Regions from separate parts of the Duganella sp. CY15W genome, predicted to be linked through region 2. Evidence: predicted binding sites of a transcription regulator. Region 2 holds the regulator's gene; each other region holds the start of a gene.
What was found. Region 2 encodes FNR, which switches genes on or off when oxygen is low (the NO sensors DNR and NnrR bind a similar motif). Its sites were predicted from a motif close to TTGATNNNNATCAA; they were not measured.

Region 1 (2,185 bases), on a different contig from region 2:
AGCAGCAGCATGCTGGTGTTCAGCGTGTGGAAGTCGGCCTTGGCGCGCGCGTGGGCCTGCACGCTGAGCTGCTTTTCCAGCGCCGAGAGCTGGGCCAGCTGTTCATTGAGCAGCAGGAACTGCTGTTCTGCGCGCGCCATGGCGTTGGTGGCGATGCTCTGGTCCATCTGCGCCATCTCCATGGTGTCCAGCACGGCCTTGCGGTAGGCGGCCAGCGCCTGCTGCGCCTGGGTGGCGATGGCGCGTTCGGTGTCGGCGGCGGCGGTGTCGCCGGCCAACTGGTGCAGCTGCTGGTCGATGGCGGCGTGGCGGGTCTTGATGTCGCGTGTGAGCGCATCGAGCCGGGCCGGGGCGAAGCTGCCGTTGATCCAGGCCAGTAGCTGGTAGATGTGGGCGTGGGCGTAGCGCGCCTCGCCGCTGATGTCGGCGGCCGCTTGCAGGCGCGCGGCGCGTACCTGCACCAGGTTTTCCAGCGAGGCGTTCTGGCGCACCATGCCGAAGTAGGCCGCGCCCGCGGTGGCGATCAGCAGCACCAGCACCAGGCCGGGCGCCAGCAGCAGTTTGGGACCGATGCGCAGTTTGTTCAGCATGGCGTTCTCGCTCATTTCTTGTAGATGCCGGCTTCCAGCACGACGTCGCCGACGCGCAGGATGTAGGTGGTCTTGGGTTCGATCTTGCCGGTGGTGGGATTCTTGTACTGGTAATCGACCCAGCCCTGGCCTTTTTTGGCTGCCAGCTCGATGATCTCGCGGCGGTATTTTTTACCGCTGGCGTCGGGGATGTCGGTCAGGTCCTTGCCGACGATGGACGGGTTGACCGGGTGCGCCAGCACGATGCCGGTGTGGAGGTCGCGGATGTCGACGTACAGCGCGCCCTGCAGGAAGTCGGGATCCTTGGCGGCGACCTTTTTAATCAGGGCGTCCTTGCCGTTGGCCTTGATGAAGGCGGCGCCTTTTTCCGCCATGGCGATGGCGTCTTTTTCGGTGGGTTCATTGGCGGCGGCTGGCAGAGGCATGGCGGCGGCGGCGACGGCAAGGCAGATGGCGGCGGTCAGGGTGTGCATGGACGGCTCCTGTAGTTGGATGGCCCAATGAACTGTACGCATCTGCACCGGCCGCGAATTGCGCTGGCGCAAGCCCTGCAACATTTCCATGTGTCACTTGATTTGTGGCAATTTGCCGGATGGCAAGCGGCCTAGCATGAGGGCTCTGACTCCCAAACAGGAACCCGCGATGGATACGCCCAAATTCAAACCGTTTATACGCCAGACTATTTCGCACTCCCGCCAGTGGGAGTGGATTCCGCCGGATTTGCAGGAGGCGGTGCAGGTGGTGTCGCATGTGCTGCCGTTCCGCACCAACGAGTATGTGCTCGATCATCTGATCGACTGGAACAATATCCCGGACGATCCGATTTACCGGCTGACCTTTCCGCACCGCGACATGCTGGCGCCGGACGATTATGCGCGCTTGCGCGAGCTGGTGCTGGGCAAGGCCAACCAGCCGGCGCTGGTGGAGCTGGTGCGGCGCATCCGCATGCGGATGAACCCCCATCCGGCGGGGCAGATGACGCACAATGTGCCGCGTGTGAATGATGCGCCGCTCAAGGGCTTGCAGCACAAGTACAAGGAGACGGTGCTGTTCTTCCCCAGTTCGGGGCAGACCTGCCATGCCTACTGCACCTTCTGCTTCCGCTGGCCGCAATTCGTGGGCATGGACGATATGAAGTTCGACGCCAGGGAAACGCACGAGCTGGCGGCGTATCTGCGCGTGCATCCGGAGGTGACGGATGTACTGATTACGGGCGGCGATCCGCTGATCATGAACACGCGGTCGCTGGCGGCGTATATTGAGCCGCTGCTGGCGCCGGAGCTGGCGCATATCCAGAACATCCGCATCGGCACCAAGTCGGTGGCGTACTGGCCGCAGCGGTTTGTGTCGGATCGCGATGCGGACGACTTGCTGCGGCTGTTCGAACGGGTGGTCGCGAGCGGCAAGAACATGGCCATCATGGGCCATTACAACCACGCGGTGGAACTGCGGCAGGAGATGGCGCAGCTGGCGGTCAAGCGCATCGTCGGCACCGGCGCGACCTTGCGCATGCAGGGGCCGCTGATACGGCATATCAATGAAGATCCGGCCTCGTGGGCCGAGCTGTGGCAGACCGGCGTGCGGTTGGGGGCGAT
Region 2 (2,185 bases):
CAACGCTGGCCCTGGCTGCTCATGGCCGGCCCGGCCATCGTGGTGGTGGCCGGTACCTACACGGCCTGGCTGGCCACCTCGTCGGCCGATCCGCTGGTGGTGGGCGATTACTACAAGGAAGGCAAGGCCATCAATCAGGACTTGCGCCGCGACCGCGTCGCGGCGCAGATGGGCCTGTCGGTGGCGCTCGGCTACGACGCCGCCAACGGCCTGCTGACCGGCCGCATCAACCGCAAGGACACCGGCCCGCTGATGCTGCATCTGTCGCACGCCACGCTGCCGGAAAAGGATATCCGCATGGTGCTGGTGCCGGATGAGAACGGCGCCTTCAGCGTGGCGCTGCCCATGCTGGAGCGCAGCCGCTGGATTGTGCTGGTGGAAGGACCGAAGCGCGACTGGCGCCTCGCAGGCGCCTGGAAATATCCGGTGCAGCAGGGCGTCGCGCTGCTGCCGGACTGATTAACCGCAGGTCGCCGTGCCGGCGGTAATTGCCTTGAGCATGCGCGGGTCCAGCAACTCGATTTCGCGGTTGCTGACGCGCACCAGGCCTTCCTTCTTGAACTTCGACAGCAGGCGGCTGATGCTTTCAATCGTCAGCCCCAGGTAGTTGCCGATCTCTTCGCGCGACATGCGCAGCTGGAAGATATTGGCCGCATAGCCGCGCGCCTCGTAGCGCGACGACAGGTTGACCAGGAAGGCAGCAAAACGCTGGGTCGCCTGCATATTCCCCAGCAACAGCATCACGCTTTGTTCGCGCGTGATTTCCTGGCTCATCATGCGGTGGAAGTGGCGCAGCAGGGTCGGCATTTCCGCCAGCAACTGCTGCAGGGTGGCGAATGGAATTTCGCAAACCTCGCTGTCTTCCAGCGCGACGGCGGTGCAATGGTGCTGGTCAGCACTGATCGCATCCATGCCCAGCAGCTCGCCGGCCATCTGGAAGCCGGTGATCTGTTCCGCGCCCTCACGGTTGACCTGGTAGGTCTTGAAGTGGCCAAGGCGGATCGCGTACAGATTCTGGAACGGATCGCCAATGCGGAACAGCGTGCTGCCGCGCGCAACCTTGCGGCGGCGGCCGATGATCTGGTCCAGCCGTTCCATATCGTTGTTGTCCAGTCCCATAGGCAGGCACAGTTGGTGCATGCTGCACGATGCGCAGCTGGCCTTCAGGACCTCTATCGTTGCGCCGGGGATCACCAGCGAAGGAAGTTCTCGTATCATGCGGCTAGTGTAGCCCATCGGGTGTGATTTTGGCGGCTATTCCGCAGTCATCCAATCAGGTATTCACGCGCCAGCTGTCTTGCGCGATGCAATCGGCTCTTCACAGCTGCCACGGTGTCACCGGTCTCGGCGGCGATTTCCGCGATCGACAACTCGGCAAAGTCGCGCAGCAGCACCACGTTCAGATAATCGGCCGGCAGCGATTCCAGCGCGCGGATCAGCTCCACGCGCAAGCCCGCCGTATCCTGGCTGGCCAGCCATTGCTCGGCACGCTCGTCGTCCCACGGATCGTGGCCCAGCGCCGTGCGCGCCAGCCGGTGGCATTCGCGCTTGACGATCTGAAACAGCCAGCCCGAAAACGCCGCCAGCAGGCGTACCGACGACAGCTTGCGCGATAGCACCAGCAAGGCTTCCTGCACGGCGTCATCGACATCGCCGATCAGGCAATTGCGCTGCGCATAGCGGCGGATGTCAGGCTGGCACAGCCGCAGCAGCTGCGCCAGCGCCGCCGGATCGCCGCGATGGGCTGCATCCAGCACTGGCAGATGTTGTTGCGCAAGACTCATTATTTTCCCTGTTTTGCTGCTTTATCGAGACGGCGGCCCACCATGGCGCACATCGGGCAAAAGCCCACCAGGCCGGACGCGACGATGCCGGCGGCCGACAGCGCCAGCAACGTGCCCCAGACGCCGCCCAGCAGCGCCAGCGCGCCGGCGGCAACGATCAGACCAAGCACCACGCGCAGCACGCGCTCCCAGCCCGGTACATTTTTAACGTAAAACATTTTGCTCTCCTAATGGTTGCCGAGGAAGTCCCTCGCCAGCTAAGAGGCGGCTAACACGGATCTGGATGCGCAGGTTTCAAAAAATAGTTAGAAAATTCCTGTTGCATACGATTGAATTGTGCGCTACAGTTCATTCATCAACACATCGAACACGACTTAATCGCTAACTATCAAAGGAGAATC
Region 3 (2,185 bases), on a different contig from region 2:
TGGGCGATGAAGCGGTTGTAGCCGGCCGCCACGCCTGCCACATCCCAGCCCGCCGCCACCAGGTCGCTGAGCGGGCGTGCCGCCACCTGGCGCATCGACTTGCCCTGCACCACAAACAGCCTTCCGGCCACGCCCAGCCGCTTGAGCAGCTCGTCGAGCGCCGGGCCGTCGGCTGCCGGATGGCCCATGATGCCGGGCGCAATCACGCTATAGCCTTCCCACAGCAGTTCCTTGCGCACGCTGGCGCGCTCGGCGGCGTTGAGCGCGCCGTCGCCGTTGAGCACCAGGGTCCAGCTGCCGTCCCAGTGCACATTGGGCGGCGCGTAGATGCGGCGGTAGGCGTGCACAAAGCGCGCCATCGCATCGGGCGTGATCGCATACGATGCGCGGCGGCCGTCGCGCTGTGCGCCCAGCCAGCCCTCCTGCGCCAGCCGGAACACCGAGGTGCGCAGCAGGCGGTCGTTGACGCCAAACGGCGCCAGCAGCTCGATCAGACTGCCCAGCCACACCATGCCGCCATGGGGCACGATGGCATCGCCAAAGATGGTGACCACCAGCGATTTCGAGCGCGGCGGGTCACTGGCCAGAAATCCGGCAATCCAGTCGTTGCAATTCATAGGCAGCTTACTAATCTGTACATGGAATCAATAGTTTACTTTTGCCGCGCGCTGGCCGCAGCAAAAAATTAACATAATGCACCATTTTAATATGAGTCAAAATAATCGTAGTCAAACGAAAATATGTATCGTAATATGTGGAGAAGGAGGAGACAGCCATGTACGCACAACTGGTAGAGACCGGCCTGAAACAGGTCCGCACGGCCGACGACATGAGCGCCGAAGAGCGCGCGTTCCAGGCCCGTATTGACGAGGGCATCAAAATCGAGGCCAAGGACTGGATGCCCGAAGCCTACCGCAAAACCCTGATACGCCAGATCTCGCAGCACGCCCACTCGGAAATCGTCGGCCAGCTGCCGGAAGGGAACTGGGTCACGCGCGCGCCCACGCTCAAGCGCAAATCCATCTTGCTGGCCAAGATCCAGGACGAAGCCGGCCACGGCCTCTACCTGTACAGCGCCGCCGAAACGCTGGGCGTATCGCGCGACGAACTGCTGGCCGCGCTGCACAGCGGCAAAGCCAAATACTCCAGCATCTTCAATTACCCGACCCTGAGCTGGGCCGACATGGGCGCGATCGGCTGGCTGGTGGACGGCTCGGCCATCATCAACCAGATTCCGCTGTGCCGCTGCTCGTACGGCCCGTATGCGCGCGCCATGATCCGCGTGTGCAAGGAGGAATCGTTCCATGCGCGCCAGGGCTACGACATCATGCTGTCGCTATGCCGCGGCACGCCCGAACAGAAGGCCATGGCGCAGGATGCGCTGAACCGCTGGTGGTGGCCGTCGCTGATGATGTTCGGGCCGTCGGACGCCGAGTCGGTCAACAGCGCGCAATCGGCCGCGTGGCGCATCAAGCTGTTCTCCAATGACGAACTGCGTCAGCGCATGGTCGACCAGACCGTGCCGCAGGCCGAATACCTGGGCCTGACCGTGCCCGATCCTGACCTGAAGTGGAATGCCGAACGTGGCCACTACGACTTCGGCGCCATCGACTGGGCTGAATTCCACAATGTCCTCAAAGGCAATGGGCCGTGCAACCGCGAGCGCCTGCGCACCCGCGTGCAAGCCTGGGACGATGGCGAGTGGTTCCGCGACGCGCTGGTCGCCCACGCCGACAAACAAGCCGCGCGCGCCGCTGCGGCCTAAGGAGACAAGCATGAGTAAAGAATGGCCATTGTGGGAAATTTTCATCCGCAGCCAGCATGGACTGGCGCACAAGCATGTGGGCAGCCTGCACGCACCGGACGCCGAGATGGCGGTCAATAACGCGCGCGACGTCTACACGCGCCGCAATGAAGGCGTCAGCATCTGGGTGGTGCGCGCGGCCGACATTGTTGCCAGCAGCCCTGGCGACAAGGGCGCGCTGTTCGAACCGTCCAACAGCAAGGTGTATCGCCATCCAACCTTCTTCCCGATGCCGGAAGAAGTCAAAAACCTGTGAGGCCGGGCATGGACGACAAGGTCAACTACCTGCTGCGCCTGGGCGACAATGCGCTGATCCTGAGCCAGCAGCTGTCGCAGTGGTGCGGCAAAGGCCCGGCGCTGGAAGAAGACATGGCGCTGACC
Region 4 (2,185 bases), on a different contig from region 2:
ACCGGCTTGTAGCCGGCCTGGTTGTTCCACATGTACATGAGCACCAGCGCCGTCAGGCCGATGGCCAGGATCAGCATGGGGTACAGGGTTTTCAGCAGGGCAGGCGACAGCGATGGCGCAGACGGGTTCGCTCGCCAGCGCTCAAAGGCGGACTTGATGTTGTTGATCACGTTGTTTGCTTTCGCAGAAACTTACAGCGGTAATTTGATGAGTTCGTCGAGACCGCCCATCACTTTGTTGCGTACTTGCATCAACATCGAGAAGGACAGGCCAGCTTCCTGGCTGGACAGCATGGCGCCGACCAGGTCGTCGCTCTTGCCGGCATCGACATCGGCCATTTTCTGGCCCGCTTCGACGTCCTGGGTGTTGACCTGGTTGATGGCGCTTTGCATGGACTGGGCAAAGGAGAAGGTGGGTTGGGCGTCTTGCGCCCCAAACTGGTTGGCGGCAGCGATGGTTGGGCTGCTGTTTGCCAGGTTGTGCGCCGCGTTGGTCAACGACGCCAGATCGGCCTGTATCAGGCTGGAGAATCCATTACTCATCTTGCTACCCCCCGTTTTTACCGCGTTTTTTGCTGCATTGGATCCAGATGACTACCTTAGCGAGATTGCCGAAAAGCAGCAAGCCTCAAAGGCAGATATTGTGACGTCCTATACCAAACGCGCGACACATCTGTTGCCGCATGTCACAGTCTTGTAAGAAAGATAGTGTAGCCATGTCGGTCAAAATCGGACGCGCAGGGTGAGCAAGTGCTCGGCGTCGCGGATGGGTGGTCTGCCTGGCAGGCGCCGCTTTTATTTACTCTATGTAAATTTTCGCACCGTGTGTTTCCAGGCTGATTAGAAGTGTTTTATTTAAGCAAATATCGTTATAAATCATTCACTAAGCGCCGTTTGTTGAGGTGTGTTGCAGAGCAATGTAAGCCGCTGACAAGCTGGAACAAGCTTACCTGCTAGCAACATTCCTGTAAAGCGGTATTTGCCCCAGGATAACTTATTGGGCCAAATATTGATTATTAGCAATAATGTGAATTTTGATGTATGCTGCTACCGAGATCGTCCTACTTTAAGTTACGATTAGCTATCGAGCCTGAAAATTGCGCTGGAAGTAACCAGTTTTTAGCTGGATAGTGCGATGATGGAGGAGTGGGGAAGAATTATCCGACATGGCCAACACATGACAACGACAAAACAGACGCAACATCAAGTCCTGGACCCCTCCCTGCTGGGACGTCCGGTGCACCTGCTGCATATTTTTGCAGCGCAGTTGCGCGACGATCTGGCGCAGTCGATGCGCCTGAATATGAACCGCCGCTACTGGGGCGGCTTCCAGGTGGACGATGTGGGCTTCAGCCGTCTGGAAGGCAATGAAATCCGCAGCCGCTGGCTGAGTTTTTCCGCACCGGCGGGCCAGATTGCGTTTGCAATGGAACGCAAGGTGCTGCTCAGCGTTCTCAACTACCGCTATGGCAGCGGCGCCAAGAGCGAAGCCAAGGCCGATACCTCCTCCGCAGTCGATGAAAGCACGGTGCGCGTGACCGCCACCGAAGAGCGTCTGGCTGTGGTGCTGGGGCAACAGTTGGCCGGCACGCTGGCCGGCCGCATCGAACTCAACCTGCCAGCCATCGAGAAACCGGCGCTGGCCGAGGGCGAGATTGCGCCAGCGGACGAGCCTGCCGATACCGAATTCAAGCCGGTGCCCGGCTCGCATCCGCCGAAAGGCACCTGGGTCATCACCGTGACCGTGGCCGACGTCGCCAGTGGCGCCACCGGCCAGTTCTGGTTTGCGCTGGACAAGCACCTCATGTCCAGCGTGCTGCGCGGCCTGCTGCGTGACCGCGACGCCGGCAAAAAGAGCAAGACGGCCGCACCGCTGGCGCAGCGCCTGCAGGTCGGCCTGATCGGCCGCCTGGCCAGCAAGGAAGTCACGCTGGGCAGCTTGTACGATTTACAGGTTGGCGACGTCATCCCGATCAGCCTGGCCAGAGCAGACGTCTTGCTCGAAGATTCCCGCCTGTTTACGGCCGCAGTCACCGAGCACAAAGGCAAACTCTGTTTAACCTCTTTTGAAGACGCAGAATAATGATGAACATGAACGTAGCCAATCCTAGCGACGCCCTGCTGGAAGACCTGTCGGAAGAAATGATCATCGATCAGCCCGGCACCGAGCTGACCGATATTCCGGC

Region 1: a site for FNR is predicted at 1,161-1,174, ahead of GTP58_RS16810 (KamA family radical SAM protein). Genes of this name have one in related genera too.
Region 3: a site for FNR is predicted at 704-717, ahead of paaA (1,2-phenylacetyl-CoA epoxidase subunit PaaA). Genes of this name have one in related genera too.
Region 4: a site for FNR is predicted at 1,009-1,022, ahead of GTP58_RS05585 (FliM/FliN family flagellar motor switch protein). Genes of this name have one in related genera too.

What each region holds. Positions count from the first base shown of each region.
Region 1 covers NZ_WWCQ01000003.1:405,360-407,544, forward strand. The annotation lists partial or broken gene GTP58_RS16800 (methyl-accepting chemotaxis protein) at 1-605, opposite strand, end outside; gene GTP58_RS16805 (cache domain-containing protein) at 602-1,063, opposite strand; gene GTP58_RS16810 (KamA family radical SAM protein) at 1,233-2,185, shown strand, end outside.
Region 2 covers NZ_WWCQ01000002.1:884,371-886,555, reverse strand. The annotation lists gene GTP58_RS13465 (FixH family protein) at 1-459, shown strand, start outside; gene fnr (fumarate/nitrate reduction transcriptional regulator Fnr) at 460-1,218, opposite strand; gene GTP58_RS13455 (RNA polymerase sigma factor) at 1,266-1,784, opposite strand; gene GTP58_RS13450 (DUF2892 domain-containing protein) at 1,784-2,002, opposite strand.
Region 3 covers NZ_WWCQ01000003.1:419,115-421,299, forward strand. The annotation lists gene paaX (phenylacetic acid degradation operon negative regulatory protein PaaX) at 1-617, opposite strand, end outside; gene paaA (1,2-phenylacetyl-CoA epoxidase subunit PaaA) at 776-1,765, shown strand; gene paaB (1,2-phenylacetyl-CoA epoxidase subunit PaaB) at 1,776-2,060, shown strand; gene paaC (1,2-phenylacetyl-CoA epoxidase subunit PaaC) at 2,069-2,185, shown strand, end outside.
Region 4 covers NZ_WWCQ01000001.1:1,175,364-1,177,548, forward strand. The annotation lists gene fliF (flagellar basal-body MS-ring/collar protein FliF) at 1-170, opposite strand, end outside; gene GTP58_RS05580 (flagellar hook-basal body complex protein FliE) at 192-542, opposite strand; gene GTP58_RS05585 (FliM/FliN family flagellar motor switch protein) at 1,177-2,082, shown strand; gene GTP58_RS05590 (FliM/FliN family flagellar motor switch protein) at 2,085-2,185, shown strand, end outside.